One region of the Paenibacillus sp. NPDC058898 genome, then DNA from elsewhere that is predicted to be linked to it. Evidence: a T-box and tRNA genes for the amino acid it is inferred to sense, from the RefSeq annotation. Region 1 holds a T-box; the other holds one or more tRNA genes.

Region 1 (16,287 bases):
TTCTACACCCCTTTAAACACATTAAAATCCCGACCCAAACGTGAGATGTTGCTGATCTTATCGATCTCCATGCTTCCATCCTTCAAATACGCAAACTCCATGACCGTTTCCCGCGTCTCCCATTCATCCGGCGGTCTGCTGATCATCTGGGAGATACGGAGTTGGGTGGGGGCAAAATACGAAGCCGCTATAATCGCTTCCTCGTTGCCCTCTACACCGGCGTGCGCGGTTCCACGCAGAGCTCCCAATATGTAGATATCGCCGGTACACGTTATGGTCCCGCCGGGATTCACATCGCCGAGGAACAAGAGATCGCCGTCATGATGCAGCACCTGTCCGGAACGCACCATTCCCGTCTTAAGCGTAAGCTTCTCCTCTGGGATGAGCTCGGACTCAAGCGGCGGCGACTCCACATTACGTATCAGCAGGTTGCCCTTTTGCTTCAATATGTCAAGAATCGTCTGCTTCTCTTCTTCGGAAATTTTCCGGGAACCCAGCTTCACATCCACATGAATGATAGGTCCGGTCAAAATATTCTGATGACTGTGCTCCAGCTTATAGCGCAGCTCGTCGAGCAACTCCTCCAGCTCGCACTGGTCATCAAGCAGGAATACCAGGCCATCTTTGATGCCCTTAATCGTTACATGATTGGATTTTACAGCCATAAGCCTGTCCCTCCCATCCCTATACATTTCGCGCTCAAACCTTCAAGTTCCTGCTAGTCTAGTAAAATGTCATAATGGAGGGTTCAGGATGCCTTCCTTCTCTGATTCTTCGTAACCAACTCAATCTGCTTGCGAAGAGGAACGTAAATCGCCAGAGCAAAGGCAAAATGAACAAGGAGATTGGGTAGCATATGATGAAGCAGTGACCAATTATAAGAAGTCGGATTGAGTCGAAACACCTTATATATGCCAAAAAGCGTACTGTCAAACAACAAACTTCCCAGGATGACAACGGTCATCATCATGGGCAATGGTGCCCGCGGGGACTTGAATACAAGTCCCACCAGATATGCGGATACGCCCATAGCAAATGAATAAGTGCCAATCATCTCGCCGTAATACACGATATCGTGAAGCATGCCGAATATGAGTCCGAGCACCAGCCCCGTATGGCGATGATAATAAATCGATACAAAAAACAAGCAGACCAATACAAAATTAGGATAAATCTGAAGCTGCAGCGAGCTTGGCGTTAACCAGAAAACCACCGTGCCCTGCAGGATAAACAACACGAACAGCAACAGGACCAGAATCTGTTTACGTGCCATCTTATTCCGGCTCCTCAGGCGTAAAGACGATGATCAGATACTTCCAGTCATCAAACTTGGCCGCTGGTTTGATTGTAGCTGTTCTGCTTTGACCGTATTGGCTTACCTGAACACTTTTTACCTCACCAATGATCAAGCCCTGTGGTATAACGCCTCCGGCACCGGATGAAATGATTTTATCGCCCTTCTTGATCGGATCATTCTCCTGAATACGCGTCATCTGCAGTGTGTTGGTCTTCTCATCGTAGCTCTCAACCACGCCAAACGTTTTGTCCTCTTTGCCGATGGCTGTTACCGAAATCGGCTGCGGGTTCGGATCCTGGGCGTCCATCGATGTCAACAGTTTCACCGTTGAGGTGAAATTGCTCACACTGCTAATAATACCGACCATGCCGTCCACTGTCGTGACCGACATATTAGGGCGAACCCCATCGCGCTCGCCCAGATCGACGACAAGTGTCCGGTTATTCGGATCTGAGTTGACGCTGAGCACCTGGGCCGTACGGTACTCATATTTGTCACGATTTTTCTGGTTTTCTGTAAAATGGAGCTGATCCCGAAGCTTTTCGTAATTAGCTTTCATCGTGTTATAGTTCGCACTCTCTCGAGAATATTGGGCAACCGCTCTACGCAACTCCTCATTCTCTTCATAGATCTCCTTCATGTTCCGTACATCTTCAAAGAAACCCGCTATATAGGCAGCGGGCTTATAAAACACACTTTGCACAAAACCGACCGTATCTTTGACAAATTTTTCAGGCCAAGATAAAGAAGCTCTCGGGCCGAGCGTAAACCCCATAATAGCGATAAACGCTACCAGCCCGATGAGCATAATAAACAATCGCTTATTACCTAGCAGCTTAAACAGTTGCAACACCCTCTAACTTACTGTTTTCTCTCCCAACATTAGGGGTTTACACTTCTATTTTGATTTCTACCGTTTGGAACGGACGGCAGAGCTGCTCCGGGATTTAAACAAGTGAATGTTCTCGAGCGCTTTACCTGTACCAATGGCCACGCAATCCAGCGGATTCTCTGCAACGATCACCGGCATGCCGGTCTCTTCAGCGAGCAGCTTGTCCAGGTTGCGAAGCAATGCGCCGCCTCCTGTAAGCACGATGCCCCGGTCCATAATATCCGCAGCAAGCTCCGGAGGACATTTCTCAAGCGTAACCTTAACAGCTTCAACAATCGCATTAATCGTATCTGCCAACGCTTCGCTAATCTCATCCGAAGTAATGGTAATCGTCTTCGGCAGACCCGTCACCAAGTCACGGCCGCGAATTTCCATCGTTTCCACGGTCTCCAGCGGCATGGCGGAACCGACTTCCATCTTGAGCAGCTCGGATGTGCGCTCACCGATCATCAAGTTATATTGACGTTTGATATAGGAAATAATAGATTCATCCATCTCATCGCCTGCCACGCGTACAGAGCGGCTGGTTACAATACCGCCAAGAGAAATGACCGCAACCTCGGTCGTACCTCCGCCGATATCAACAACCATGCTCCCTGTAGGTTCCCACACAGGCAAATCGGCACCGATTGCAGCTGCAAAAGGTTCTTCGATCGTATAAGCTTCGCGTGCACCAGCTTGCTTGGTCGCATCTTCAACCGCACGCTGCTCTACCGCCGTAATGCCGGAAGGTACACATACCATCACGTTCGGATGGCGCGGGAATATGGAACGTTGCTTCTGTGCTTGACGAATAAAGTATTTAATCATCGTAGCTGTTGTATCAAAATCAGCGATGACGCCGTCTTTCATCGGACGAATGGCACGAATATTGCCTGGTGTGCGTCCAATCATTTTCTTAGCCGATTCTCCGACGGCTTCAATGCTCTTAGTATCTGTACGCAGAGCAACCACGGAAGGCTCTCTTACGACAATTCCTTTCCCACGAACATAAACCAGCGTATTTGCCGTCCCCAAATCGATTCCCAAATCTTTCGTAAAACCACCTAACATGATGTATCTCCCTTTCTTCGTCAATCTGAACTATTATATTACATCAAGCCCCGTTCCTTCAAACTTACAAACGATCCGTCCCCAATGATCAGATGATCCAGCACGTCGATCCCGACAATCTGTCCTGCCTCCACTAAGCGGGCAGTCAGCGATATGTCTTCCGGGCTGGGCGTCGGATCTCCGCTAGGATGGTTGTGCGCGCACACCAGGGATGCACTGCTGCATTTGATGGCCGCTCTGAACACCTCGCGGGGATGAACGATGGAAGCATTAAGGCTTCCCATCGATAACGTTTCCTGGGCAATGACATGATTTTTCGTATTTAAAAATACACAGACAAAATGCTCTTTCTGTAAATAGCGCATCTGTTCACTGAGCAGTTCTGCCGCGTCATGCGGACTGCGAATAATAACTGGCTCTACATGTCTCGATGCGGCTAAGCGCCGTCCAAGCTCTATGCCAGCCTTCAGCTGAACAGCCTTAGCGGTTCCAATTCCTTTGATTTGCGTAATTTCCTCAATGCTAAGATCAACGAGCTGCCGGATGCCGCCTGCTTCCCCCAGCAGCCGCTGGGCTATATGTACGGCAGATTCCTGGCGGGTACCGGTCCGAAGCAATATCGCCAGCAATTCTGCATGGCTTAAAGCGCTCGCCCCATATTGCATCATGCGCTCTCTAGGTCGTTCATCATGGGGGATGTCGCGCAGCAATAGCGTTGGCGACTCCATATATTCCCCTCTTTTCTAAGATTTAAATCAGCAGGTCACCGAAACTTCAGGATTCCCCTACATTTCGCATGCCGTTGTTCTATATCTATGAATCGGTGAGTACATCCATCCCCATTTCAGACAGCATGTCCGACAGCAGAGAAAGCGGCAGACCGACAACGTTAAAATAGTCGCCTTCGATTCCTTCCACGATGGTTGCACCCAAGCCTTGAATCGCATACGAGCCTGCTTTGTCAGCAGGTTCCCCGCTCTTTACATAAGCCGCGATCGCATCATCACTTAACGATTTCATCTTTACGGTTGTCACACGGTGGGCAACCTTTGTATGACCGGATTCCCGATCAACACAAGCCACGCCCGTGTACACGAGGTGAGCCCGTCCTTGAAGCATGGACAACATCCTTGCCGCGTCAGCATGATCCTCCGGTTTCCCGAGGACATGATCATCTACAACTACAATCGTGTCGCTTCCCACAATGATACCATCTCCCGGATCATCCGTCAGCTTTCGGAGAACCGCTTCCGCTTTACGTAGTGCCAGTGACTCCACAATTCGCTCTGGCGACCACCCTTGCGGGGTGTCCTCATCAGCTTCACTAGGCATAATCTCGAATGGGATACGAAGGGAGGCAATCAATTCCTGACGCCGAGGAGAGGTGGAGGCCAATATGATACGGCGGTTTCTCTTCTCATTCAAGGGGGATAATCTCCTTTGTCATGTCTTAGAGCCTGCGGTATAACCAAAGTGCAGCTATAATGCCGAGCAGACTGAGCAGGCAAAAGTTAAGTTCAAGGTTAATATCATAACGAATAATGTCAAAATCAGCGCGAGGCGACCACTTAATCGGTGTAGTAGACGTTAAAAACGACAAAGCCTTGACAGGCTGAAGCGCCTTAGCAAGCCATGTTCCCGTCAGCCACCCCAGCAGCAAAAACAAGATGAGCATTCCTTTGTTTTTCTTCATGCATCCTCTTCCCTCGCCATATTTTGACACCCTAATTATTATACGGTGAATCGATAAGCAATACAAACAGAAATCCGGCAGGGGGAACTATTTCCAGTTCCAAGCCGGATTTTACGTAAATTTGAATTTATAGGCCATCCAGGAGTTTCTTTTGGCCCATGACATAGTTCATCATACCTGTTTGAATCTCCCACAAATGCCCCTTGGATTGATTTTTGTTATATTCGGAGAGCGCAGTGATTGAACTGTTCATGGATTGCTCCATCGCCGGCAGCACAGCCCCGGTCTCCGGACCCAAGCCGGCGGACAGCAACTGCATCGATTGGATCCACTGCTGGTGCAGATTTGTGATCGCAGTCATATTCTCCGGCGCCACCGCGCCCGCCTCCTGCTTCCCCAGCAGCGATGCCGATAGTTTACTAAGCTCCGATACCAGTTGCCCGCTGATCGTAAAATAGTCCGTCAGCGTCTGCTCCTCGCCCGCAAAGACAGCTGACTCTATATTAGGGAGCGCGATTTCTCTTACGTATAATTCGACGCCTTCGGCCTTAAGCTGATTGCTGAGCAGCTTGGCCTGCTCGCGGTCTGGTGAAATGCCCGCATACACCCGGTTCTCCTCATCCGAATCTCCGCCGGCGGCAATACCGGACTGCAGCAGCTCCCCCTTCGCTTGCTCAGCCCGTTCCGGGGTGCTGAACACACCGTACTGAAGCATATAAAAGATTTGACCTGGAATGTGAACAGCCGATTCAGTTAAATCAGGTGCGATGGTTGCACCCGTTACACCAGAGGAATCAGCCGGGGCTTGATTCACTGCATCATTGGTTTCAAGCTGTCCCGATGTTGGATCCTCACCTGCAATACCGCCGTTAAACATAGACAGCACCATATACCCAAACAGCAAACCCGTAACAACAGCCGCTGTCACAGACACAGCCATTTTCCAGAAGGAGGTAGGTTTGCGTGAGCGATAATAACTGTAGTCATCAGCAGATGACTCATATAGATCCGCCTCAGGCCCGAGATTCCAGTTGGAGTCGTTCGCTTCGGGGTCCACTCTTCCGGGATACACGTCATCATGAAGGTCATAGAGTTCCTTACGCTCACGCATATCGTCATATGTATCGTTATGTTCAGGTCCGTCACCAAACGACCCGCCGTCGATATGATCCAGACGCCGTCTTTCCTCAGCTAATCGGCCCCTGGACCGGTTATGACGCGAGGTTCTCCACCCTTGACCGTTCACATTCGGGGTCTCCCCCTCCTCCCGGAGAGGCGGAACGACGCGTAGATGATCATGCTGCATACTGCTCCTAGGTTCGAACGAAGTGCCCACATCGGCAAACCGATCTGGCGCCGTTGTGTCAAACTCGTCGAATACGAGATGGCGGTCATCAACTTGGTCATTGCGTCTTGCTGGAACTTTTTGATACGGATCCCGTTCCTCACGCATATGATCCTTATGACTGTCCTTCGGCGGATCGTGATCAAAACGAATCGTCATCCGTGCTTTATTCATATCCACACACCTCACTTGTCCTTCTACACCTAGCTATATGATCAAGCTTGGCAACTTATGAGTGTGCGAAAAACAAAACAAACAGGCTGATCAAGAAAACATCTTGATCAGCCTGTTATACTTAGCGATTCCGCTCGCTTTGCCTCCGTTCGAAAGACAAAAGCCCATGCAATCCCCTGCTGCAGCGAAGCAGCAAAGCATGCGCGCAATCCATTTACTTCTTGCCTTTAATAGACTCTGCTAAAGCAGCGCCGACTTTCCAAATATCGCCCGCCCCCATCGTGAGAACCAGATCGCCTTCTTTTACACGACCTTTGAGATCGTTCAGAACATCCTCTTTGGTAGGCAAATAGCGGGCACCGGCATTACTGTTCTGGACAATCAGCTCCACCAGCTTACCGGAACTGATACCCTCGATTTGCTTCTCGCCGGCAGGAGAATAAATATCGGTGATAATCACCTCATCGGCTTCTCCGAACGCGCGGCTAAACGCATCCAGAAGGAAAAAGGTCCTCGAATACCGCTGCGGCTGGAATACGGCAATAATCCGTTTGCCCGTCGCTTTAGCGGCACTGATCGTAGCCTCAATCTCCGTCGGATGATGCGCATAGTCGTCAATCACCAGAATGCCTTCTGCTTCACCAAGCACCTGGAAGCGGCGCTTAGCGCCGTTGAACTTAACAATGGCCTCTACAATCGCTTCAAACGAGATTCCGCCTTTCAAGCAGCATATCACCGTAGCCATTGCGTTGTAGACATTGTGTTTACCCGGTACGGACAGTTCCACGGTGCCCAGCTCCATTCCGTTATGAAGCATCGTGAAGCTGACGTGACGGTCGCCGAGCACAAGATTTTTTGCCGTATACTCCGCATCAGCATGAATGCCGTATGTGGTCACATTGCATTTAAGGTCAGGCAAAATAGCCTGGATGTTGTTATCGTCCGCGCAAACCACGGCCGTCCCGTCTGCCTTAATCTGGCTGAGGAATTGTACATAAGCTGCCTTGAGACGATTGAAATCCCCTTCGTAATTCTCCAGGTGATCGGCCTCAATATTCAGAACAACGCCGAGCCATGGGTGGTACTGAAGGAATGAACCGTCACTCTCGTCGGCTTCGGCCACCACGTGCTCGCCTTCGCCGGCTTTGGCATTGGTGCCAACATTCATGATTTCCCCGCCGATGATAAATGTCGGATCGACTCCGCATTCTTCCATCACGAGCGCAATCATGGATGAAGTGGTTGTCTTACCATGCGCACCCGCTACGGCGACTCCTTTGCGTTCGTTCAAAAGACGCGCCAGCATCTGCGCACGGTGAAGGACAGGAATGTTCAGCTTCTCTGCTTCGACCCGCTCCACGTTGTCTTTGGACAATGCCGTCGAGTAAACCACAAGGTCCGCGCCCTGGACTTGCTCGGCGGTATGTCCAATGTATATTTTGGCGCCCTTGGCCGCCAGCTTTTCTGTCAATTCTTGCGATGCCACGTCAGAACCCGTGACTTTATAACCCATCTCCAGCATAACTCTTGCAATGGCGCTCATCCCGTAGCCGCCAATTCCTATAAAATGAACATGTTCCGATGTATTCAACAGATATCACCAACCTTTTTCAGAATCGGAAAGGCCCAGGAGGTTGGAACGCACGTCGGCAATCAGGTACAACGTGCCCGACACCACCCCAAGATCCTCCGCTTCCGTCCGTGACTTCAACTCTTCAAGTGCGTTTTTCCAATTTGGTTCTATGATGATTTGCAGTGTATGTTTGGCGTATTTCTCCCTTACCTGCTCTACGATGTCACCAAGCGCCTTGGCGTCCAGTTTCTTCCGGAAATCCGGTTCAGTCAGGATAAGCGTATCCACTATTGGCAGTATATGCTGCAAATACGATTCATGATGCTTATTTGCCAGCATTCCCATCATTAAGTTCAGTTTCCGATACTTATAGATCTGCGGCAAGCTTTTGGCCAAGGTTTCAGCCCCTTCAGGGTTATGCGCACCATCGAGAACAATCCGCGGGGAGGACTGTACTTGTTCCAGTCTTCCCGCCCAGAAAGTATCCTTAAACCCTGTACGTAATTCTTCTTCATCCACGATAAAAGCCATGTACTGGCGAAGCACTTCCAGCGTCATCATGGCAAGCGCAGCATTGGCGCATTGGTGCTCGCCTTGCATCGAGATGTCCAGATCCATGTCCCGGAACGGGCCCTTAAAGCGGAAAGTCTGGCTTTCTTCATCCCCGCGCAGTCGCTCATAGGAGAATTGTTCATCTACGAGATACAGACTTGTACGGTTTTTTTCTACCGCTTGTTTCAGAATTTCGACAGCCTCAGGCTGAGTTACCGTACTCACCACAGGGACTCCAGGCTTGATAATGCCAGCCTTCTCGGTGGCGATCTCCTGAATGGTGTCACCCAGAACGTCGGTATGGTCCATCCCGATATTCGTGATCACCGAAATGATGGGATGAACGATATTGGTCACGTCCAGGCGACCGCCAAGTCCCGTCTCCCATACCACTACATCCGGATAAGATACCTCGGCATAATACAGGATCGCAAGGGCGGTGGACACCTCAAACATCGTGGGCGATCCAAGCCCGGAGCTCGCCACTTCGGCTACAAGCGGCTCTAAGCGATTCGCGAGCGCCAGCAGCGTCTCTTCCGGTATGTCCTCGCCGTTATACTGAAACCGATTGGTAAACTTCGTAATATAGGGAGAAGTGTAGGTGCCAACCGTGAATCCCCCTTGAAGCAAAACCTTTGTTAAAAAAGCGCATGTGGAGCCTTTTCCATTCGTTCCGGCCACGTGAATAAATTTCAACCGCCGTTCCGGATGGCCCAGCAGCTCCATCAATCGCTGAATTCTATCCATGCCAGGGCGGATTCCAAACGGAATCAGCCCATTGATCCAAGCTACCGCTTCCTCATAGGTATGGAACGGAGCTACAACTGCTGCTGCCGAATGATCAACCATCGTTCTCACCTTCTGGTCCAAGTTCATCTTGCCCTCAGCCTCTCAATTCTTCGATGCGTGCGATCACTTTACTGCGTTTGTCCGAGTAATCCACAAGCTTCGCCCGTTCTTCTTCAATCACCTTTTCCGGTGCTTTCGATACGAAACCAGGATTGTTCAGCTTCTTCTCCACACGCTCGACTTCGCTATTCAAGTGCTGAATTTCCTTCTCCAGACGCGTGATCTCCTGAGCGATATCGATCAACCCGGCAAGCGGCAGATACATTTCAACACCTGTAACCACAGCGGTCATCGCCTTATCCGGCGCCTCAAGCGCAAGGGAGGACTGATACTCCGACGTGTTGCAGAAGCGGCAAATATAATCCGCATTGCGATCGATAATGCTGGCAATTTGCTCGCTTACCGGCTTTAATTGCAGCTCCACTTTTTTGCTCATTGGTACGTTTACTTCCGCCCGGATGTTACGTACAGCGCGGATGACATCCATCAGCAGGTTCATTTCGGTAACAGCTTCCGTATTCTCAAACGCCTCATCATAGGTCGGCCATGAAGCCAACATCACCGTCTCGCCTTCATGCGGCAAATGCTGCCAGATCTCTTCGGAGATGAACGGCATGAACGGGTGGATCAAACGCATCGTGCGGTCCAGCACATAGGCAAGCACCGACTGCGTCTTTTTCTTGGCCGCTTGATCCTCTCCATACAGGGACAGCTTGGCAAACTCGATATACCAGTCACACAGATCATCCCAGATGAAATTGTAGAGCAGTCGACCAGTTTCGCCAAATTCGTAGGCATCAATTAGACGCGTAATGTCGCGGGAAGTTTCGTTCAAACGATGCAAAATCCACTTGTCGGCCGTTCCCAGCTCTCCGGAAATGTCGATATCCGCCGCCGTGAAGCCCTCCAGGTTCATGAGCGCAAAACGTGACGCATTCCAGATCTTGTTCGCGAAGTTACGCGCTTGTTCCACGCGTTCCCAGCGGAAACGAAGATCCTGACCCGGCGTACTGCCGGTCGATATCATATAACGCATGGCATCTGCGCCATACTGTTCAATAACCTCAAGCGGGTCGATACCGTTTCCGAGCGACTTGGACATCTTGCGGCCTTCGCTATCCCGGACCAGACCATGGATCAGCGTATCTTTAAACGGCATCTGATCCGTAAATTCAAGCCCTTGGAAGATCATCCGCGATACCCAGAACGGAATAATATCATAACCCGTCACGAGAACGCTCGTTGGATAATATCGTTTGAAATCCTCGCTGTCCAGATTCGGCCAGCCCATGGTCGTGAACGGCCACAATGCGGAGCTGAACCAGGTATCCAGCACATCCTCATCCTGTCTCAGATCATCCTTGCCAAGCTTCGCGCGCGCTTCCTCTTCATTCATGGCAACAACCACTTCGCCCGTCGATTCGGAATACCAGGCCGGAATCCGGTGGCCCCACCACAATTGACGGGAAATGCACCAATCGCGTACATTCTCCATCCAATGCAGGTAGGCTCGCTCGAAGCGGTCAGGCACGAAGTTAACGCCCTTGCCGGATTTCTGCGCATCCACAGCTGCTTCCGCAAGCGGCTGCATCTTAACGAACCACTGCGTCGACAGATAAGGCTCAACCACCGCACCGGATCTTTCGCTATGGCCAACCTGATGGACATGATCTTCGATGCGGAGCAATACGCCCGATTCCTTCATGTCGTTTACGATCTGCTTGCGGCATTCACTCCGGTCAAGACCTTGGTACTTACCGGCAAACTCATTCATCGTCCCGGATTCATCCATCACGGTAATTTGCGGCAGGTCATGTCTCTGACCCATTTCGAAGTCATTCGGATCATGCGCCGGCGTAATTTTAACCGCTCCGCTGCCGAAGTCCTTCTCAACGTACTCATCGGCAATAACCGGAATCTCGCGGCCGACAATCGGCAGGACCAATGTTTTGCCGATCATGTCTTTATAGCGTTCATCCTCCGGATGAACGGCTACCGCCGTATCGCCAAGCATGGTCTCCGGACGGGTGGTTGCTACGGTAATGGAGCCGCTGCCGTCTTTTAGAGGATATTGCAAGTGATACAAATGGCCGTTGACCTCTTTGTACTCCACTTCAATATCGGACAAAGCCGTGCGGGCAGCCGGGTCCCAGTTGATGATGCGTTTACCGCGATATATGAGCCCTTTATCATAGAGCTTAACGAATACTTCCCGAACCGCGTCCGACAACCCCTCGTCGAGCGTGAAACGTTCTCTGGAGTAATCGAGGGACAGGCCGATCTTGGACCATTGGTCACGGATTGTATTCGCATATAGATCCTTCCATTCCCACACTTTCTCAAGGAATTTTTCACGTCCCAGATCGTATCGGGTAACGCCTTCCTCGCGAAGCTTCTGCTCAACCTTGGTTTGCGTAGCGATGCCCGCATGGTCAGAGCCCGGCAGCCACAGCGCATCATAACCCTGCATCCGCTTTACGCGAATCAGAATATCCTGCAGCGTAAAGTCAAGGGCATGGCCGATATGAAGCATTCCCGTAACGTTTGGTGGAGGAATAACAATCGTGTACGGTTCCGCATCCGGTCGTTTGCCAGCTTCAAAGAAGCCGCCTTCCTTCCAGTACGGATACCATTTTTGTTCAGCTGCCTTCGGATCATACGTCGTCGGCATTTCTAACTGGGATTGGTTTTGTTTTTGATCCATATTTTCGTACCTCCGATACTGTTAATCAGTTTTGCCAACCCGAAATGTTTTAGCCTCCGGGCGTGGGCATGAATATCAATGTTTGGCATGAAACAAAAAAAGCCCTTCGTCCTCAAAGGACGAAAGACTGTTCTCTCGCGGTACCACCTTTGTTTCGTGCTTATAAATAATTCATCAACCGTGTCCTCCCATGAAGAACATGAAAGGCTTACGATCAAGCACGACACTTTACGCAGATAACGGCTGCGGCCGACGAACTCTAACCAGGGTAGCAATCGATCCCTACTCTATCTCAAGTCCGCAACTCCGGGGTGACTTCGGCAAGCTGGTTCCTGCGGAATCTCACAGCGCTTGATAGCAATTCCGCTCTCTGAAGGCCATACCTTCCTACTCTTCCCGTTCAACGTTGTTCTAGCTTATGAAATACCTGTACATATTCTATTCAAATATACCGTGGTTGTTGCATATAGTCAATATTTCGAGTGTTTCCGATCGATTTAGACATCATACCTGCCGAATCAATAAATCTTATACATTGAAAAAGCAGGCCAAGGATGTCCTACCTTGACCTGCTTTTTCTTACGCAATTGCTCCCCCCACCGATTACTGGGGAATGTATAATACCTGTCCTTCTTCCACATTCTGCTCGGACATGCGGTTATATAACAAAAGCTCCCGCGGCGTCAGTTGATAACGCTCGGCAATCTCGTCGAGTGTCTCCTCACGCTGTACAATGCACATCCGGACCTTGCGGAACGGCGTTTCCTCGCGGCGGTTACCCAGGAACAGACTCTTCCACTCCACATCCTCGGCCGAAGCCGAATCAACCAATTCCTCCGCCTCTTCTTCCTCGTCCCGAGCGGCTTGATCCTGAACCGTTCTGCTCGATTGAAGCAATGAAGATAAGCCTACACCCGATGTGCTGTTTGTGCTGCTGTTCTTTGAGTTGAAGGCCACCTTTAACTCCGGTTTGGTTGGAACCTCTTCAACTTTAACGGAAACCTCCTCCGTTATATCATCCATATCCTCCAAAGGTACTGCTTCCTCAGCAAAAACAGGCTGGGTTTCCTCCGTTTCCGGTGATTCCAGCACCGGTACGGCTTCAACTTCTTCACCCTTACGCTCAGTGACACCAGGGAAACCGGCTGCTGAATCTTCCTGCACCGGCTCCGGCTGGGAGGCAGCCCGTTCGAATTGCCATACACTTGGAATCGACGGCTCAGCTGCCTGAGCTTCCGTCTCGCTATGTAAGGCATATTCGACCGTATCCCGGGCTTCAGTCGCACCGGAGATGCTTAGGGTGCTATCCGAGGCCTGTGAATCCCGAGTTTGGTTCTCATACTGCGCCCAGGATGCCAGATACTGCTGTGTGCGTGCATCCGTCCCGGACTCTTGGGCTTGGGGCTGAGCCTCGTTGAAGTAAGAAGGTGAAGCCGAATTCGCATCAGTGTTGGCTCCGTCTTGAAACTGGTCATACGGGTTGGCTGCGAACTGCTGCTCCCCGTTCGAATAATCTGTCGCTTCAGGAGCATGTACCACTGTGAATTCCTCATTGGCCCATACTTGGTCACGGGCTCCCGGAGCCGCCGCCTGAATTCCTTTGAGCGACAGAACCCCTGTAATGTTCAAGCTGCGCTTAGATAACAAATCCACGTCAAAATTCTCGATCTCGACCGCGATGTCATCCAATGATGATACCCGGTTCAACGGGACCGTGATTTCGACCGGAATCCAGTGTTCGAGCGGCTCCGTCTCTCCAGCTTCGGTGTCACCTTTATACAGGCCTGCAAGAAGCAGATGACCCCGAAGCGTGGCCTGGTCCTGCTGACTGATCACCTGAATGTGCGGGATCAACTCCGCCTCTTCCAATTCATCGATTCCCGGCAAATCTTCCGTTAAATTAATACGCTCGTAAATATCGAACCGCAATCCGTAGGACTGGTCAAACACGGGAATGTCCTCCTTTTTGGCATATACTATCCGTGATCTGTTATCACGGCATGAGCCTAAGTTTTGCCACTCAATTTATCTATATGCCGAAAATAGGAGAGCATGACTTTTTTGCGAATTGTGCGTGAAAGTTACCGGTTCATTCAGGATTTTGCAAATTTTCTTAACGGCCTGCTGACTCTATGATTTGCTCTCTTAACTCCAACATATCCTGAGGCCAGGGCGCTTCCACCTCGATACTCTCGCCCGAGAGAGGATGAGTAAACAACAGACGTTTGCCATGCAGCGCCTGGCGCGGGAACGTCTCGGGTCCTCCGTATAAGGAATCTCCCAGAAGCGGATGTCCCATATGACTTAGATGCACCCGGATCTGATGCGTACGGCCGGTTTCCAGACGAATTTGCAGCAGGCTGGCTTTTGGATACACTTCAGATGAGAGAATATGCGTGATCGCAGCCTGCCCGGTTAATGAAACTCGCCGGCGGCTTGCGTGATAGCGGTCTTTGCCTATCGGCAAATCGATTCTCTTCAGATCCTGCGAGACCCTCCCCTGAACGATAGCCGCATAAATCCGGACGATCTTCTTCTCCCGCATGGCCTCGTCAAGCTTTAGCTGCGCATATTCATTCTTGGCGTACAGTACGGGACCTGTTGTGTCCTTATCCAGCCGATGAATATGCCGGACTGCCGTATGAATGCCTTCGGCTTCGTAATATGCAGCTACCACATGATTCAGCGTCGTCTCCGTGCTCTCGTTGTCCGGATGGACCGCCATGCCGGCCGGTTTGTTCACGACCAGGCAGAAATCGTCCTCGTACAATACATCTAGCTTCTGCCATCTCGGTTCGATGCCGTAATCCCGATAAGGAAAAAGGACCAGCCGAAGCCGGTCCCCTCCCCATTGTATCCCTTGCTCATGATGAAGCTTGCGATACAGCTTCTCGGGCATACCGACCGTTTCCATAAGCCACTTGGCAGCAGCCTCGTTCCGATCCGGCTGACCTAACAGCGCCTTGCCCGGCGTCATCTCCAGCCATTCGCCGCGTTTGCTCCAATTGCCCCCGTAACTCATAGGCTCTTGAAGGCATTGTAGTTGGCTTCGATGGTGGCATCGATATCTTCCACCGTATGCGCTCCCGAGATGAACATGCCCTCGAACTGGGAAGGAGGTACGCTTACTCCCTCTTCTACCATCGCTGCAAAATATTGACGGAAACGATCCAGATCACTTGTCTTGGCTGTATCAAAATTGACAACCGGCGTATTCGTGAAGAAAGGACATACCATGGACCCGATCCGGTTGATCGTAAGCGGGATCCCGAATTCCTTAGCGTTTCGCTCAAATCCGGCCTGAAGGCGGGCTCCCCGTTCCTCCAGCTGTTCATAGATAGCAGGCGTCAACAGTTTTAGAGTCGTGTAGCCGGCCGCCATGGCGAGCGGATTTCCGCTTAGCGTTCCTGCTTGATAGATCGGCCCTGCCGGAGCAATCTGATCCATCAGCTCACGCTTGCCTCCATAAGCACCGACTGGCAGACCGCCGCCGATCACCTTGCCCAGACATGTCAAATCCGGCGTAACGCCATAACGTCCCTGCGCACAGTTTAGATCCACGCGGAATCCGGTCATGACCTCGTCGAAAATAAGCACTGTACCATAATCGGAAGTGACCTTGCGGAGTCCTTCCAGGAACCCTGGCTGTGGAGGTACCACGCCCATGTTGCCGGCCACCGGCTCAACAATGACTGCGGCGATCTCTTCGCCGAACCGCTTGAAGGCAAGCTCTACCGACTCCAAGTCATTATAAGGAACGGCAATGGTGTTGGAAGCCACGCTCTCAGGGACACCGGGACTATCGGGAAGACCCAGCGTTGCGATGCCCGATCCCGCCTTGATCAGAAGGCTATCGGCGTGACCGTGATAAGAGCCTTCGAATTTGATGATTTTGCTGCGCCCGGTATAACCGCGCGCCAGCCGGATGGCGCTCATGGTAGCTTCCGTACCGGAATTCACCATTCGCACAACCTCCATCGACGGCACGCGCTCGCAGACGAGCTTCGCCATCTTCGTTTCCAACAGGGTTGGCGCACCAAAGCTGGTCCCCTTCGCAGCGGTCTCCTGAAGCGCTTCAACGACCTCAGGGTGCGCGTGGCCCATAATCAGCGGTCCCCAAGAACCTACGTAATCGATAAAGCTGTTGCCATCGAT
Region 2 (16,287 bases), on a different contig from region 1:
TTATTGATGGATTCGAGGCGCGCACCCGTCATATTATCTTCTAGCAACCGGAAGAAAGAAGAGCAGGACAAGAACCTGTTTGTCAGCTCCCTCTGGCTGTATGGCTTAATCGGGCTTGTCCTGACGCCGTTTGTGTTCTGGAGCGATCCGGAATATTTAATGCCGATGAGCATCCTGTCTGCGATCCTAATGTTCCTGATTATGAGCTCCATGATTTCAGATTTCTCATCCGTGCTGCTGGATGTGCGAGACCGCAGCATTTTGATGACGAAGCCGATCGACGGTCGAACGGTCGGATTGGCGCGATCGATTCATGCAGGAATTTATTTGCTGCTGCTAACCGGAGCGCTCTCAGCAGGCTCACTGGTCGTGGGATTGATCAAGCATGGCGTGCTGTTCTTTCTGATCTATATCCTGGAGTTAATACTGATGAATATGCTCATTCTGGTAAGCACCTCCTTGGTTTATCTGTTGCTGCTCAAGTATTGGGATGGAGAGAAACTGAAGGATCTGATCAATTATGTACAGATTGGACTTTCCGCCACGCTGGCCATCGGCTATCAGTTTGTGATCCGTTCCTTCGATCTGATTGATTTTCATTTGGTATTTAAGCCGGCCTGGTGGCAGATTCTGCTTCCGCCGGTGTGGTTTGCGGCTCCGTATGAGTGGTTGTTTGGCGAGGGGAGCGGGTGGCTGGCTGTTCTCTCGATGCTGGCTGTATTCGTCCCGATTGTGTTTATGATCGTCTATGTCCGTTATATTCCTTCGTTCGAGCAGCATCTGGAGAAGCTGGCTCACAGCGAAGCGGGGAAAGGGCGGGAGCGCGGGCGATTGGACAGATTCTTGGCCAAAATGGTATGCCGGTCGCGTACGGAGCAGGCTTGTTTCCGATTATCTGCCAGCATGCTGAAGAACGAGAGAGAGTTTAAGCTTAAGGTGTATCCTACACTTGGGTTGTCCGTGTTATTGCCTTATTTATTCTTTGTCTCTACGATCCGTAACTCCTCATTGGCGGAAATCAGCCAGGGATCGTCGTACTATGTACTGCATAGTATGCTCATCATGATTATCACCGTCGTTATGATGCTGAAATTCTCCGGCAAGCCCAAGGCCTTCTGGTTATTTGGCGCAGCCCCGATGCAAAGCATGAATCCTTTGTACAAAGGGGCTTTAAAGGCTCTTGCCGTCAAAATGTTCGTGCCGCTGTTCATTGTGAACGCGATCGTGTTTCTGATCGTATTCGGTACTCGGATCATGCCGGATATTCTCATCATACTCCTAACCGGCTTGGTGTTGATTCCCTTATCAGCCAAGATAATTCTGCGCAATCCACCGTTCTCTCAAGCGTTTAATATGGCGCAGCAGAAAGACGGCTGGTGGGTATTGTTGTTCTTCTTTGTTATTGGTGGACTCTGTGGTTTACATTATGCAAGCAGCACGATTCCTTATGGTATGTTGGCCTATATCCTCGCGCTGCTCGTTGCGAATGGCTTGGCATGGACCAAGCTGTATAAGTAAATTGGGGAAGGCATCCGATTGGATGCCTCTTCTTTTATTTTGTCAGATCATTGTATACTTGCGTTTAAAGGTGGTTGAACAAGAACGTAGGTTCGTATATAATGGAGATATAGCAAATTAACTCTCTATTTCACTCTTCACTTCATAAATCCATGATGGATTCCCCCACTAATGTATTTAATTACCTGTTGTTATGCCTTCCGGGCCTTATATAATCAACTTAGATGATGTCAGGATGTTAAATAGTAGAATCTGAGTTTATTCTGGCTTAGTCATATTCACAAGGTCGTGGATTCTTGATAAGTAATGCTTGGTTTTCGTTTGGTATACGGATTGAACATTTCAGTGGTTTAATTCGTTTTGGTGTATAAGAAGTTCTAAGTTGTTCTGTTTTAGAATTTTTGAGCCAAGCCGGAGCTATAAACGACGTTTAATGTTTTTGCATTTTCCATCACAGTTTCCAGACATATAAGAAGTGGCAGGCGCCATCGGAATTGACCTCAAGAACATGCATCATTAGGACGACTCGATAGAAGCTGAGGGTCTGTCGGTATATCGTTTATTTATAGACGTTATAACCATCAGTGTAATCAGGTTACATCGGGAAGTGGCGTAGCACACATTTAACCATTTCTTATGGTGTAGGGAGGAAATCTTTGAATGGAAGTTATCTGGTTTATGGTGTTTTCAACATTTGAAACACTGGCGATTTATTCACTAATCATGACATTGCTTAGATTTAAGACAACAGAGTACATATGGCAGGCGTTGATTGTCATGATCCTTGCCAATTTGCAAAGTTTCGTTATGCGCAACGAGCTTCACTTGGATTTTCTCGCCCCTCTCATTACCGTGCTGATCTTCGTTTTCTTGTTTTCTGCCATTATTAAGATCCCAGTTATCTGGTCGGCGATATGTACCATTCTGGGGTATATGTTTTATGCTCTAATTCAGGCCTTTTACATGCTATCATTGTATGGCTCAATCGAAGCTACACACAACAATGAAGTAGATGGCTATGTACTTCAGCTATTATCGTCAGTGACGGGTTTACTCATTTCTTGGATTATTTATAAGTTTGCAATAGGTTTTACATATGATCTCGAAAAGTTGCGTATTAAATTTGAGCACATCTTACTAATCTCCCTCATCGTAGTCGTTTTGATCTTATTGGCGATATTATTTTATCTTAATCGGTTATGGCTTCTTCTTCTCTTTTTTGGTATAACTTTTGGTATTTTCTTATTTTATGCGATCCAATCAAAGGAGTGACAATTAATGATTGAAAGAGCCGCCCTTTGGATATCGGAAGGCATTAAACGACAAGTGCCTGAACACCCTTCATCTGTTGGAGTTTTAAAGCATGCGATCGCAATTCTATTAAATATACTATTTATTGTTACATTTACTTTATTAATATCCATTTATACCGGACATATGAAGCAGGCTATTACAGGTTTGATCGGTTTTGCACTGCTAAGACAGTTCTCTGGAGGAATCCACGTTAAGACTGGCGCTGGTTGTATTGTTATTACTACTGCTTTGTTTACTGCAGTGTCTTTTGTTGATTTAGGCGAACTGCCTACACAAATTTTGAACATCCTAAGTTTTTTGTTAGTCGTTTTATTTGCCCCTAGTAAGATTGCCAAGCAATCAAGAATACCAAGAAAACATTATCCTAAACTTCGTCTAATTAGCTGTATTATTGTTGGGGTGAACTTTCTCATTCAATCACCAACATTATCCATAGTATTCTTTATCCAGGCACTGAGCCTAATTCATTTGAAGGGAGGTGAGCCAAGTGTCGGTAATCAACAAATCTAAGCATGGCTTATTTTCATTTATCGCATCTGCTCTTACAGTGGTAGCTGTATTCTTTGTTAATACTGCAAGTCCTGTTTTTGTGTATAGTGGTGATACACCCGAAGAGCTCTTGAAATAACCTTTCTAAATATGAATCCATTATTATTCTGTTTATTGAATTCCGGTACCTACTAGGTGCCGGATTTTTCTTTTACTATCAACATCAACAAAGCATGATCATGCAAATTAAACTGTAGTCATCATGACCAGGATTTATAAATTGCTGCGTCCTCCTTTAATCAAGTGCAGTCAGGGTAAAATTGACATTGCTAAAAGAACGAATGTTCGCATATAATACAAACAAACGTTCTGGTTAGAGGTGGTGGCATGATGTTTAAGAATTACCTGGAGCAAACCATAGAAATCATATATGAAGACAGGAAAGGGAATATCACCCAACGGAAAATACAGATACACAGTATTCGGGATCATCGGATACGGGCAACGTGTCTGGAGACTGGAAAACCTCGGGTGTTTAATGAACATAATATTCTGTCCTGGAGACCCGGGAAAGGAAGGGGAACGCATGCTTCCTGACGGAACGAATATGGCTGAGAATCTCGGTCAACCCAAATAGACAATAGGTTTAGAAAATGAAAAACCCCTGACGCCAATAGCATCAAGGGTTTTCGATTATGATCTGTAGTGGGCTCGAACCACTGACCCCTACCCTGTCAAGATAGTGCTCTCCCAGCTGAGCTAACAGATCATGAAATATTTAAAAAGGTAATTCATATATTACCAGCAGACAGTGTGGCTGTCAATGGTTTTCTCGTTATAAAAAATCACATTCCGGTTCAGACTAAATACAGCATGATTATGCCAATGGAGGAGTGTGAATGGCATGGCAGGTGGGAAATCCCATCATTTTAATCGAGCCAGTCTGGTGCTCTCGTTGCTGGGGGTATCTGTACTAGGGAGCGGTTGCAGTATCTCGGAGAGAACGTCGGTGCAGTTGGAGCCGCTACATGGGCCTGCGGCGCCTGTAATGCTTGATGTTTACGGACGTTCGATAGATCAGGACGTATATTCCAAGCAGGGAAGCGGAGCACTGGAGCCGGTATCCCCGATGAATTCGGTGGATACCTTACGCGATCTCCATCCGTAATGGGTGCAGCAACGTCTATAACAAATCGGTCATACCAATATCCTTACCTTTTGCGAGCAGAGCAAACCGCCGGCAGGCAAGCTGGCGATTTGCTGTAAAACGGCCGATGCTATTCCTCATCCCATTTCCGGGAATAACCTTTTTTAATCGCCCAAAAGATAGGGTAGATGATGATGGCTGAGATGATAACAGCCCAAAATATCGTGGTTCCCATGCCCATAAAGGCAATGCTCCTTTCAAAAAAACGTTAGCTTATACTATACAGGAAAATGATTATTTTGTATAATAGCTCGATCTGCGATATTACAAGGAATTGATTCTACATAAAGAGGTGTTGAAATTGGCAGCAGAAATCATAAATGTATCAACCGAAGAGCAGTTGCAGCAAGCGCTGGATATTCGGAAGGATGTTTTTGTGCTTGAACAGAAGGTTCCGATTGACCTGGAGATTGATGATTACGATCGTCTGGACTCCGATGCACATCATGTCCTGATCAAGTCGGAGGGACAGTATGCGGCAACTGGACGTATCACCTATTACAATAAGGACTCCGCCAAAATGCAGCGCATTGCGGTACGTAAGCCATTCCGATCCAAAGGGATAGGGCGTGTGCTGATGATGGCATTGGAAGCGCAGGCGCGTGAATTGAAACTGCAGTATTCCGTGCTGGATGCCCAGGTGCAGGCGGAGGCGTTTTATCGCAAGCTGGGGTATGAGACGATTTCGGACGAGCCGTTTGATGATGCTGGCATTCCCCATGTTCGTATGAAAAAGGAACTGTAGGCATCTTCTTAACTATAAGGTGGCTGATGATCCCATCGTTCTAAAAGGAAAGACCTCGAGTATCGACTCGAGGTCTTTTTAGGCATGAATTAAAAGCTTGGCATATTATCCAGGTTGTTGCTGGGATCGCCATCCGCATTGGAACGAAGATGTTCATCTCCGTCACGTCCACGGAATACGTTCACGTTTTTGATTTCTTTATTCTTGGCCATCTGTTGTGCAGTCTTGTAGTCCACGACACTACCGTTATCCAGCTTCAATTCGATGATGTCGCCGTCGCCATTTTTACGGACGCCTACGACTTCTTGTTGTTTATTATCCATATAGATCGCCTCCCGGAATTAGTGTTCCCGGGAACCCTCATAAACTATTCATCTATATTGAACTACAATTCGTATACCCGCTGCTGCTCCACAAATTCCATGATTCCGGTCTTGCCAATGAAAGCTTCGACCTCATCACTGTAATGCATGAGATAGGTGCGTTCCTGAATTTCTTCAGGAAGGCTGAGCAGCTCATCCAGTGTCGTATGAACCTCGCCGGGGCCTTGCAGCTGACATTCATGCAGAATCACTTCACAATCCCGCTCATTCACCAGTTGGTTGAGCAGGATCGGATCGAATACCATGTCAGCACTGTAAAATATCCGATCATTCAGATAAAGCGAATAGCTGTCCTTGCCGGGAATATGCTGCGTATGAATCAGCTCTACCGAGATGCCTGATGAAATATGGGCCTTCACTCCCGGTTTCAGAGGGTGTACGTCAAATACATCATGCAGGGAGGAGATATGTCCCTGTTGATATAATCCGCCTTTGAGTGAATGTTCCCATATTGGTTCCACCAGCGATTCAGCAATGTAAAGCGGGAGTTTGCGGTTGTATTTCATTTTCATCATAAAGGCAAGCTCTTCGAGTCCGCCCACATGGTCGGCATGAATGTGTGTGATAAGCACGGCATCGATATCGTTAAATGTCTTATTCAGCTGATGTAGTGCCATTGGAGCGGTGATGCCGCAGTCGATCATAAGTGTGAAATTCCCGTCATGTACCAGTGCGTTATTGTTATAGTAGTTCTTGGCAAACGCACTGCCGGTGCCAAGCATTTGTAATTTCAGTGTCAATGGATGAAACCTCCTGATGATATGATATGTAGTCCAGTATGCTAATGTATATTTTAACGAATTCCACGTTGATTTACACGGATTATATGATCGAATCGGCCCTGAAATGCAGTATAATTCTTGATAGGCACAGACCTTACTGCATGAGGAAAAAATTTTACCACAAAGTGCAAAATTGTCCGCAACTTGTTTTTTGACATGTAGTATACACATATAACAACAAGATGAGCCAATGGAGGGAAATGAATATATGAAGTGGAAAAAAGTGATGGCATGTATGTTAGTGCTCTCTTTAATGGGTGGCAGCACCCTTTTGTTTGCAGATTCCGTCAATGAGCGAGTCCGTGTCTGGCTAAACGGTCATGAATTGAAGGATGGTGGATATTTAATTGATGGCAAAACCTATGTTCCGGTTCGGGAATTCGACGGGGCTGTGGATTGGAATCCCGCGAATGGACAAGTTCAAGTCATCAAGCCGAACGTGCATATTTTTCTGTTTAAAGGAGATACTGTATTCGGCAACGTGAACAAGGGTAAGCTGAAATTCAATGTTTTTAGCCAGGTGGACAGCTTAAACAACGATATACACTCAGTGAAAGTAGCGATTGAGGATCCTTCGGGCAATATCAAGGATATTCAGTCCCAGGAAGTGAAGGATCGCAAGGATAACTTCTGGTTCCGAACCTATGATTTCACGTACGATTTTAAAACAGCGGGAAAATACTCGGTAGGCTTTTATGTAAAAGTCAAACCGGATGACGGTTTTGTGAAAGTTGCGGAAAAAGTGATTACTGCCCTAAATTGATGGGCCCTAAGGCGATTGGCAGAAATTGACCTGGAGAAGCTATCCGTGATACGATACGAAAGTATGATAATTTAACCGAAGTGAGGTTTTTTCAATGAGTGAACACAAACATGAACACGGAGATGCTTGCGGCTGCGGTCATGACCATGACCACGACCACGAACATGAAGAGTTTGTGCTGACATTGACGGATGAAGAAGGAAAAGAAGTAGAGATGGTTCTTGTGGAGACATTTGATGTCGGCGAGAAACTCTACGCGCTTTTGCTTGAACGCGAAAATCCGGAAGCGGACGGCGTCATTCTACGTATGGAAGAAGAGAACGAGGAAATGGTTCTTTACAATATTGAGGACGAAGAAGAATGGAATGAAGTAGAGGCGGTTTACAACGAACTGGTCGCTGCTGCAAACCAGGAATAAGACTCCTAAGCAATAAACCCGGTGCGAACCTCTCGCACCGGGTTTATTGTATTTACAGCTGCCATTTTAGAATATAGGATCCGTTTCCACGATGACTTTAACATTTTGGATACTGCGGTCCTCAGGACCTTTCACCGGAAGGCCTACCTCGACATGATCGATAATGTAATCGATGTTTTCCTGGGAAATCACTTCGCCCGGAAGCAGAATCGGAATGCCTGGCGGGTAGACATAGATGAATTCGGCAATAATGCGTCCTGCCGATTCCTTGAAAGGTACAACCTCTGTATCCCCGTAAAACGCATCGCGAGGGATAAGCGACAACTGCGGAATTTCTGGTGTTTTCACAACCAACTCGTTAATCTCATTCACATGCATGTACTGATTCGAAAGCTCGCGGAGCGCTGTTAGCAAAATATCGATGGCCTCCTGATTGTCTCCCGGTGTAATGAGGCACAGAATATTGTACATATCACTGAGCTCAACTTCAATATTGTAGTGATCCCGCAGCCAGTTCTCGGTTTCATATCCTGTAATGCCGAGATGGCGTACATGGATCGTCAATTTGGTCGGATCATAGGAGTATGTTGCTTCTCCGCCTAATATTTCTTCACCGAAGCTGTACAAACCTTCGATTTTATTGACTTCCTGACGTGCATATTGCGCCAATTCAATCGTCCTTGCTGCCATTTCTCGTCCATGCAGCGCCAGACTGCGGCGTGAAGTATCAAGCGATGCCAGCAGGATGTAGGAGGTGGAGGTTGTGGTCAGCATGCTGATGATCGTCTGTACGCGATAAGGATTGATGTATCCGTTCTTGGTATTCACGTTCAGTACGGAGCTCTGCGTCATCGAGCCGCCGAGTTTGTGCACGCTGGTCGCAGCCATATCGGCCCCGGCTTCCATTGCCGACATCGGAAGATCTTCATGAAAATGGATCAATACGCCGTGCGCCTCATCCACGAGAACGGGTACGTTGTAGCTATGAGCCAAATCCACGATTTCTTTCAGATTGGCGCTTACGCCGAAGTATGTCGGGTTAATGACCAATACGGCTTTGGCGTCAGGGTGACGTTTTAATGCTTTCCGGACCGAGCTGATGGTGATGCCGTGATCGATGCCCACATTGGCATCCTGGGCAGGCGATACGAATACAGGCTTGGCCCCGGTAAAAATGATGGCGGAAAGCACGGATTTATGGACATTGCGCGGTACAATGATTTTATCGCCAGGCGAACATACCGACATGATCATAGTCATGATCGCTCCACTTGTTCCTTGGACACTGAAGTAGGTGTGATCGGCACCGAATGCATCGGCGGCCAGCTTTTGGGCTTCCTCGATGACGCCTGTAGGTTGATGTAAATCATCCAGCGGCGCAATATTGATCAAATCTATAGAAAAGGCGTTATCCCCTATAAATTCCCTGAATTCGGCATCGGTGCCGAGGCCCTTCTTATGTCCCGGAATGTGAAATTGCACGGGGTTTTTGGCCGCATGTTTTTTAAGTGCGGTGAAGAGCGGTGTACGACTGTGGTCCATGGACGTTGTCACAACCTTTCCCTATGTTTATTTTCTTATGATTTGTTGATTTCTGTTTTTATATAAACAAAATTGAGTATAGCAAAATAGGGGGGGAATGCAAGGAGAATGAACGGCTTTTTTTTGCTTTGTCCAGCAACGCTTCAAACTTTAGACATATTAAGGAGGAGCAACAAGATCTTCATCGTTCCTTCATTAAAATATCATCCATAAGAAAAACGTCTATCGACGTACTTTCTCAGAAGACAGACCGCGGTTAAAGGAAGTTTTTCTTGCGATTATAGAATTGTTCAGCTTCGCTGAAAATTTATAAATTCTATAATCTTAAAAAAAGAGCTGCACCAGCAGCCCTTTTCATCAACATATCTTGCTCATTAAAACGCCATTTTATAAAGCGGCAGCAGCGACTCAAACGTCTCCTGCACCTTTTGCACCAGCTCGTCCCCTTCAAGCTTGACGGCTTCCTCGCGCGGGATGCGCAGTCCGCACATGACTTCAGCCTTTTTCACCTGCTTCAGCTTCTCAATCAGACGCGTGAAATCCTCCTCGCTCATATCCTGATGAGGGGTGCCGGACGGGTTCATGTGATCCATGGACCAGTAGAAATTTTTGGGCAGCGCCTTTGCTGTTTTCTTCAGCTTGGCTCCCAGGTTGCTGGCAAACACGGTCTTATTGGGACTTTCGTAAATAATCGCGAAGATGACAAACAGATGGGTTCCGAACATGCCTACCTCAAAATGAGGCAGTGCTTTGTACCCGCGTTTGCTGGCAGCCCAAGCGACCCAAGTGTCAATGGGAGGATTGACAGTGCGTCTTGCATGCTTGGCGACATGCACAAACATCTCTTCCCCAGCCAAGACGGATACATAGGGGGCGAGCTCAGCCCCTAGCGCCTCCAGCTTGGGTCTTACCCGTTCAATGAGAACCTCCATACGGGCTTCAAGCCCGGAAACGGAGAATACGTCGAAATCTTGATCTGTAAATCCGGTAACCGTCATGGATGTGATGGCCTCCCTGTTGTAGATGATATCGTTACTAAACTCGGTTTTTGGATAACTTATTATACCATAAGGCGAATGGACATCACGCATTACCCAGAAAAGCTTCACCGTATGTTCATGTGGGCTAAAAATAGTCAATAAACCAAGTTACCGTTACATAAGATGGAGTATAAGATATAGATAAGACAACATCAAAAGCAGCCATGGGGGAAAGCTTCACCGCCGTTTAATGATCGGTAGTAAACCGGAGGAGGGAGTGCCGTGAATAAGAGCGAGGAAGTGGAGTATTGCAACCTGGAGCTCCGGTTTGATCGCCGGCATATCCAGGACCTAATCAAGGAATTGATCCAGGAAGGATATTCGCTTTATTGGAGCGAGAATGATACGCAGTTTGTCATTTCAATCCGAACAGGTCGCAAGCTGGTAAAGCTGCGGTTTCAACGAACAGGAAGCGGTTTTAAACTAGTAGGCGATTATATGATCCGTGATCCCAAACTCGCGGAATGGATGGAGAAATTGATCGAAAATACCCGTGGTCATGCTGTCGTGAAACGTTTCAAGGACCGGCAAATATTGATCGAGAATATTTTGTTCGGTGAGGTCATAAGGCTTGTGGAAATATCCGGTTACCGGCAGCGGGTGCTGTTTCAGAAGGGGACGCCGATGACGGAGCAGGAAATGCTGCGGTTGTTTGAATCGGATGTAGGGGAACAGCGATTGCTGCTGTCCAGACTGGAAACCGACGATGAGCTTGAGAAGCTCCATGCGGCACTGCAAGAGGGGAACGAAGACAAAATTTTGGCTTGCAAGCAAAGACTCCGTGAGCTTTCCTTGGAGCTGATGAGGCTGGAGTGGTAACTACTTCTATCCGGATACAAGTTTAAAGCACGAACAACACTCCGAAACAGAAGGGGTGTTTTCGCGCGTGTTCTGATTTTGTGACAGGGGTTCACTTGTCAAATGAAAAACGTTAATATAAGATTATTGCAAATCATCTCGGATAGGGATGGGTTGTTTAAAAATATATTGGAGCAAAGGATGGAGAACCAGATGTCAAAACAACAAATCGGTGTGATTGGCCTTGCTGTAATGGGAAAAAACCTGGCCCTGAACATCGAAAGCAAAGGCTTCACCGTTTCTGTATATAACCGCTCTCCGCAAAAAACGGAAGACATGCTGAAGGAAGCCGAAGGCAAGCAAGTGAAGGGGACATTCTCGATCGAAGAATTCGTGGATTCCCTTGAGACACCTCGTAAAATCCTGATCATGGTACAAGCGGGACAAGCTACCGATGCTACGATTGAACAGCTGATTCCACATTTGGACAAAGGCGATATCATCATTGATGGCGGTAACGCATATTTCCCTGATACACAGCGCCGCAGCAAAGAACTGGCTGAAAAAGGCTTTAACTTTATCGGTGCTGGGGTTTCCGGCGGCGAAGAAGGCGCATTGAAAGGCCCATCGATCATGCCTGGCGGACAAGAAAGTGCCTACAAGCTGGTTGAGCCTATTTTGACAGCCATTTCCGCTAAAGTTAACGAAGAGCCTTGCTGTACATATATCGGACCAGACGGTGCTGGCCATTATGTAAAAATGGTTCACAACGGTATTGAGTATGGCGATATGCAGCTTATTTGCGAAGCTTACCAATTGCTGAAGGACGTACTTGGCCTTGATGCGAAGGATCTGCACGGAATCTTCACAGAGTGGAACCAAGGTGAACTCGATAGTTACCTGATCGAGATTACGGCTGACATTTTCTCCAAATATGACGAAGAAACCGGCAAGCCGATGGTGGACGTGATTCTGGATACGGCGGGTCAAAAAGGAACAGGTAAATGGACAAGCCAAAGCTCCCTGGATCTGGGTGTGCCGCTGTCCATGATCACCGAATCCGTATTCTCCCGTTTCCTGTCCGCGATGAAAGAAGAGCGTGTGGCAGCAAGCAAAATCCTGAATGGTCCAAAAGCAGCTGCATTTGACGGCGACAAAGCCGAGTTCATTGAAAATGTGCGCAAAGCGCTGTTTGCAAGCAAAATCGTATCCTACGCTCAAGGCTTTGCACAGCTTCGCGTGGCATCCGATGAGTACGGCTGGAACCTGCAATACGGCAACCTCGCTAAAATTTGGCGCGGCGGCTGCATTATCCGTTCCCGTTTCTTGCAGAACATCACGGATGCATATGAGAACAATCCTGAGCTGAAGAACCTGCTGCTGGATCCGTTCTTTACCAATATTATTGAATCCTATCAAGATGCATGGCGTAAGGTTGTTGCTTCCGCAGTATCCTTGGGCATCCCGGTTCCTGGGTTCTCCAGCGCGCTTGCATACTACGATAGCTATCGCACCGCAAACCTGCCAGCGAACCTGCTGCAGGCTCAGCGTGACTACTTTGGAGCTCACACGTTTAAACGTGTGGACAAAGAAGGAACCTTCCACTATAACTGGATGGATTAATTCTGCTCTATTTATGGCAGCATGAATACCATCCTCCCTGGATGGATTAATTCTGCTTTTATGGCAGTATGAATCCCATCCTCTCTGGATGAATTAATCCAGCTCTTTTACGGGAGAATGAATACCATCCTCGCTGGATGGGTCAATTTCTCTCTCAGAGGTAGGATGAATTCCGTTCGTCGGAGGAGAAGCCGGAGATTCAACCGTGCGGGCTTGAGAAGGGGAGTGCGCCTCCGCCAGCTCAGGGAGTCCGTGCATGGCTTCTAAAAGACAAGTGCGGATGTCGTGGTTCTTCGTATGGATGTGGTTTCCGCTTCCGAGCAAGAGAAGCGCGGCTTCGCAATAACTGTTGTAATTTTGCAGCAAACGTGGCTTTGAAAGATCCAGCAGTGCAGGATCCTTCAGAGCCACTTTTTTTTGGACAAAATGAAGCACCCAGATCACATCTTCGCGGCATAGCGGGTAGGATGGGTCAAGGATCTTGCGGATGCGCTTGGCAGCGGAAGAGAGGCCAGTTGGACGAAAAGACATAATGGATTTCACTCCTTTCTTCTAATCTTGTATTCTTGTAATTAGTATATGACAATAGGGAACCAGATAGACTCGATAAAATTGGAGCATTACTTGGGGTTACTCGCGTAACAGCAACCTAACAGTAATTTAGAGAGTTAGGTCCATTGTCGAAAGATTTGGGGCTGTGGTATGATATGAGCAACCTTTACAGTGAAGCAGCAAATGGGGTGTCAAATTGGATAAGATAGGTAAGAACATTATCCTGATCGGGATGATGGGCACGGGCAAGTCAACCGTAGGGCGTCTTCTGGCAGAAACGCTCGGCTACACCCTGATCGATCTGGATGCGGAAATTGAGAGGATGGAAGGCAGAACGATTTCCGAGATGTTTGAAGCGGATGGAGAGCCGTATTTTCGTGAGGCTGAATCTGTCGCACTGCGCAGGGTATTGCAACGGAAAGGCATTGTTGTAGCGTCCGGCGGAGGGGCTGTGCTTCGTTCCGAGAATTGTGACCAGATGAAACGAGATGGCTGGGTCGTCGCTCTAACAGCGGATGCTGCTAGCATCGTCGAACGGGTACGGGGTGATGCCAATCGGCCGCTGCTTGCGGGTGATGTCGAAGATAGAGTTCGGCGTATCCTGGATGAACGAAAGGACAAATACCTCTTTGCGGATGTCATAGTGGATACAGTTGGCCGATCTGCAGGGGAAGTGGCGACTGACATTTTAACGCATTACCGCGGCTAAGATGGTCAGCGAACGGGTTTGGCGTGATGATTTTGAATCAGTCTCTATGGGTGAATCTGGGGATCGCATTCGGATTGGAATAAGCAAAAAAAGGCGGGGATAACGATCATCCCTCACCTTTCATAGCTGGTTTATTCTTCATCGTCATGCCACTGAAGCATGCCGCCCTTCATATTGATTATATTAGTCAAGCCTTGGTGATTCAAAAATTCGCATACGTGTTGACTGCGTCCGCCGCTGCGGCAGATGAAGACAACCTCTTGATCGCGTGGAATTTCGTCCAGGCGATTCGGGATCTCGCCCATCGGAATATGCTTGGCACCGCTGATCATGCCGGCGGCAACTTCCTCATCCTCGCGGACATCAATCATGTATACATTTTCGCCGTTTTGAAGCCGGCTTCTAAGCTCCGTTGTTTCCATTTGAGGGATCGGTTTCATCATATAGACCTCTTTTCTGATAATAAATGATTAAGATCGTAACGATCTGTATTTCCAGTTCACATGAACTATGATAACCAAGCGGTTCTTTCCCTGTCAATTTATCCTAAGGGAGATTTCAAGGTTGGTTTATCGTAACATAATATATACAAGGAGAGATACATACGATGGATGTAATCGTCAAGCCTACGCCTATACTAAACGGAGAGATTGGAGCGTTATCCTCCAAGAACTATACAACCCGTTACCTGCTGGTGGCTGCACTTGCGGAAGGAACAAGCACGATCTATTACCCAGCTCATAGCGAGGATAGCGATGCCATGAGACGCTGTATCCGGGATCTCGGAGCCGTGATCGAGGAGGACGAGGAGAAGGCGGTTATTACGGGCTTTGGCAAATCGCCCCGGGATGTGAAGGAGCTGAATGTCGGTAATGCCGGTGCCGTATTGCGTTTCCTGATGGGCGTTACGGCATTATCTAAAGAGGTTACTTTCGTCAATACCTATCCGGATTCACTGGGCAAACGTCCTCACGATGATCTCATTGAGACGCTTGGTCAATTGGGTGTGGAAGTGGAGCATAACGAAGGCAAACTGCCGATCACGATTCGTGGCGGTCAGCCTAAGGGCGGAAAGCTCACTGTTTCTGGCGAAGTGAGTTCGCAGTACTTAAGCGCATTGTTGTTCTTAACGCCACTGCTTGCTGAAGACAGCGAGATTACCGTTACCGGAGATTTGAAATCCAAGGTCGTTATCGGTCAGACCCTGGAAGTGCTGGAGCAGGCGGGCATTACCATTCATGCAGCGGACGATTATACATTCTTCCGGGTTCCTGGCGGTCAATCCTATGAAGCGAAGACCTATACGGTTCAAGGTGATTATCCGGGCTCTGCAGCCGTCCTGGCGGCGGCTGCGGTTACGCAGTCGGATGTAACCATCCGCAATCTGTCAGAGGACAGCAAGCAGGGAGAGCGGGCCATTATTGACGTCCTCCGGATGATGGAGGTTCCGCTCACACACGAGAACGGAAATGTCCATGTACAGGGCAATCGTACCCTGAAAGCATTGGAATTTGACGGAGATGCAGCGACGGATGCGGTGCTTGCTATGGTAGCGGCAGCTGTGTTTGCGGAAGGGACCTCCCGATTCTACAATGTGGAGAATCTCCGCTATAAGGAATGCGACCGGATTACGGATTATTTGAACGAATTGCGGAAAGCCGGAGCCAACGTTGAGGAACGCCAGGCAGAGATCATCGTTCACGGCCGTCCTGAAGGCGTCGAAGGTGGCGTTGAGATCAATGCCCATTATGATCATCGGGTGATCATGGCTCTGACGGTGGTCGGGCTTCGCGCAGATCAGCCGATCCGGATTAAGGACGCGCATCATGTGGCCAAGTCGTATCCGCAGTATTTTGATCATATGAAGGCGCTTGGTGCCAACGTAGAATGGGTAAAATAGAGGAATAGGCCAAGCTGCTCATCTATAACGAATGGAAAGGTGGTCATGAACCATGGCATTTGAAAATCCTACGCGCGAAGAAATCGCGGATATTTTGCGCAACGCAGGCAATATTGCTGTTGTCGGTCTGTCTGATCGGCCGGATCGTACATCCCATATGGTTTCTGCTGCGATGCAAAAGCGCGGGTACCGGATTATCCCGGTTAACCCTGGTGCAACAGAAATACTCGGGGAGAAAAGTTATCCATCCCTGAAGGACATTCCGGAGCCGATCCATATCGTTAATGTATTTAGACGCAGTGAATACTGTGCCGATGTGGCGCGGGAAGCTGCCGAGATTGGCGCCAAGGTGCTCTGGCTGCAGCAGGGAATTATCAGTGAAGAGGCGGCGGCCATCGCGGAGAAGAGCGACATGATCGCCATCATGGACCGCTGCATTAAGGTGGAGGATTCCATCGCTTTGGGCGGGCGTTAAGATTTAAATGGTGAATTGGAAGTATGGGC

What was found. The T-box of region 1 lies ahead of ACOZB4_RS26815 (valine--tRNA ligase). A T-box ahead of a tRNA ligase gene usually reads a tRNA of that ligase, here a tRNA-Val.
Region 2: it has a tRNA-Val gene. The T-box ahead of ACOZB4_RS26815 (valine--tRNA ligase) is inferred to sense a tRNA for this amino acid. The anticodon was not compared.

The regions. Positions count from the first base shown of each region.
Region 1 is NZ_JBMOSM010000013.1:18,962-35,248, forward strand. It holds gene ACOZB4_RS26765 (septum site-determining protein MinC) at 3-665, opposite strand; gene mreD (rod shape-determining protein MreD) at 749-1,273, opposite strand; gene mreC (rod shape-determining protein MreC) at 1,275-2,150, opposite strand; gene ACOZB4_RS26780 (rod shape-determining protein) at 2,208-3,242, opposite strand; gene radC (RadC family protein) at 3,281-3,970, opposite strand; gene ACOZB4_RS26790 (Maf family protein) at 4,056-4,667, opposite strand; gene ACOZB4_RS26795 (DUF4321 domain-containing protein) at 4,693-4,935, opposite strand; gene ACOZB4_RS26800 (SPOR domain-containing protein) at 5,063-6,454, opposite strand; gene murC (UDP-N-acetylmuramate--L-alanine ligase) at 6,669-8,045, opposite strand; gene ACOZB4_RS26810 (bifunctional folylpolyglutamate synthase/dihydrofolate synthase) at 8,052-9,428, opposite strand; gene ACOZB4_RS26815 (valine--tRNA ligase) at 9,463-12,132, opposite strand; T-box leader at 12,245-12,545, opposite strand; gene ACOZB4_RS26820 (LysM peptidoglycan-binding domain-containing protein) at 12,736-14,082, opposite strand; gene ACOZB4_RS26825 (RluA family pseudouridine synthase) at 14,246-15,154, opposite strand; gene hemL (glutamate-1-semialdehyde 2,1-aminomutase) at 15,151-16,287, opposite strand, start outside.
Region 2 is NZ_JBMOSM010000004.1:372,796-389,082, forward strand. It holds gene ACOZB4_RS13660 (hypothetical protein) at 1-1,518, shown strand, start outside; gene ACOZB4_RS13665 (hypothetical protein) at 2,179-2,790, shown strand; gene ACOZB4_RS13670 (accessory gene regulator ArgB-like protein) at 2,797-3,342, shown strand; gene ACOZB4_RS13675 (cyclic lactone autoinducer peptide) at 3,320-3,460, shown strand; gene ACOZB4_RS13680 (hypothetical protein) at 3,712-3,918, shown strand; tRNA gene ACOZB4_RS13685 (tRNA-Val) at 4,018-4,090, opposite strand; gene ACOZB4_RS13690 (hypothetical protein) at 4,226-4,489, shown strand; gene ACOZB4_RS13695 (GNAT family N-acetyltransferase) at 4,830-5,273, shown strand; gene ACOZB4_RS13700 (DUF3892 domain-containing protein) at 5,363-5,596, opposite strand; gene ACOZB4_RS13705 (MBL fold metallo-hydrolase) at 5,659-6,396, opposite strand; gene ACOZB4_RS13710 (copper amine oxidase) at 6,647-7,201, shown strand; gene ACOZB4_RS13715 (DUF1292 domain-containing protein) at 7,296-7,619, shown strand; gene ACOZB4_RS13720 (aminotransferase class I/II-fold pyridoxal phosphate-dependent enzyme) at 7,686-9,161, opposite strand; gene ACOZB4_RS13725 (YktB family protein) at 9,536-10,159, opposite strand; gene ACOZB4_RS13730 (hypothetical protein) at 10,424-11,020, shown strand; gene gndA (NADP-dependent phosphogluconate dehydrogenase) at 11,213-12,622, shown strand; gene ACOZB4_RS13740 (hypothetical protein) at 12,716-13,153, opposite strand; gene ACOZB4_RS13745 (shikimate kinase) at 13,371-13,883, shown strand; gene ACOZB4_RS13750 (rhodanese-like domain-containing protein) at 14,015-14,323, opposite strand; gene aroA (3-phosphoshikimate 1-carboxyvinyltransferase) at 14,491-15,783, shown strand; gene ACOZB4_RS13760 (CoA-binding protein) at 15,836-16,258, shown strand.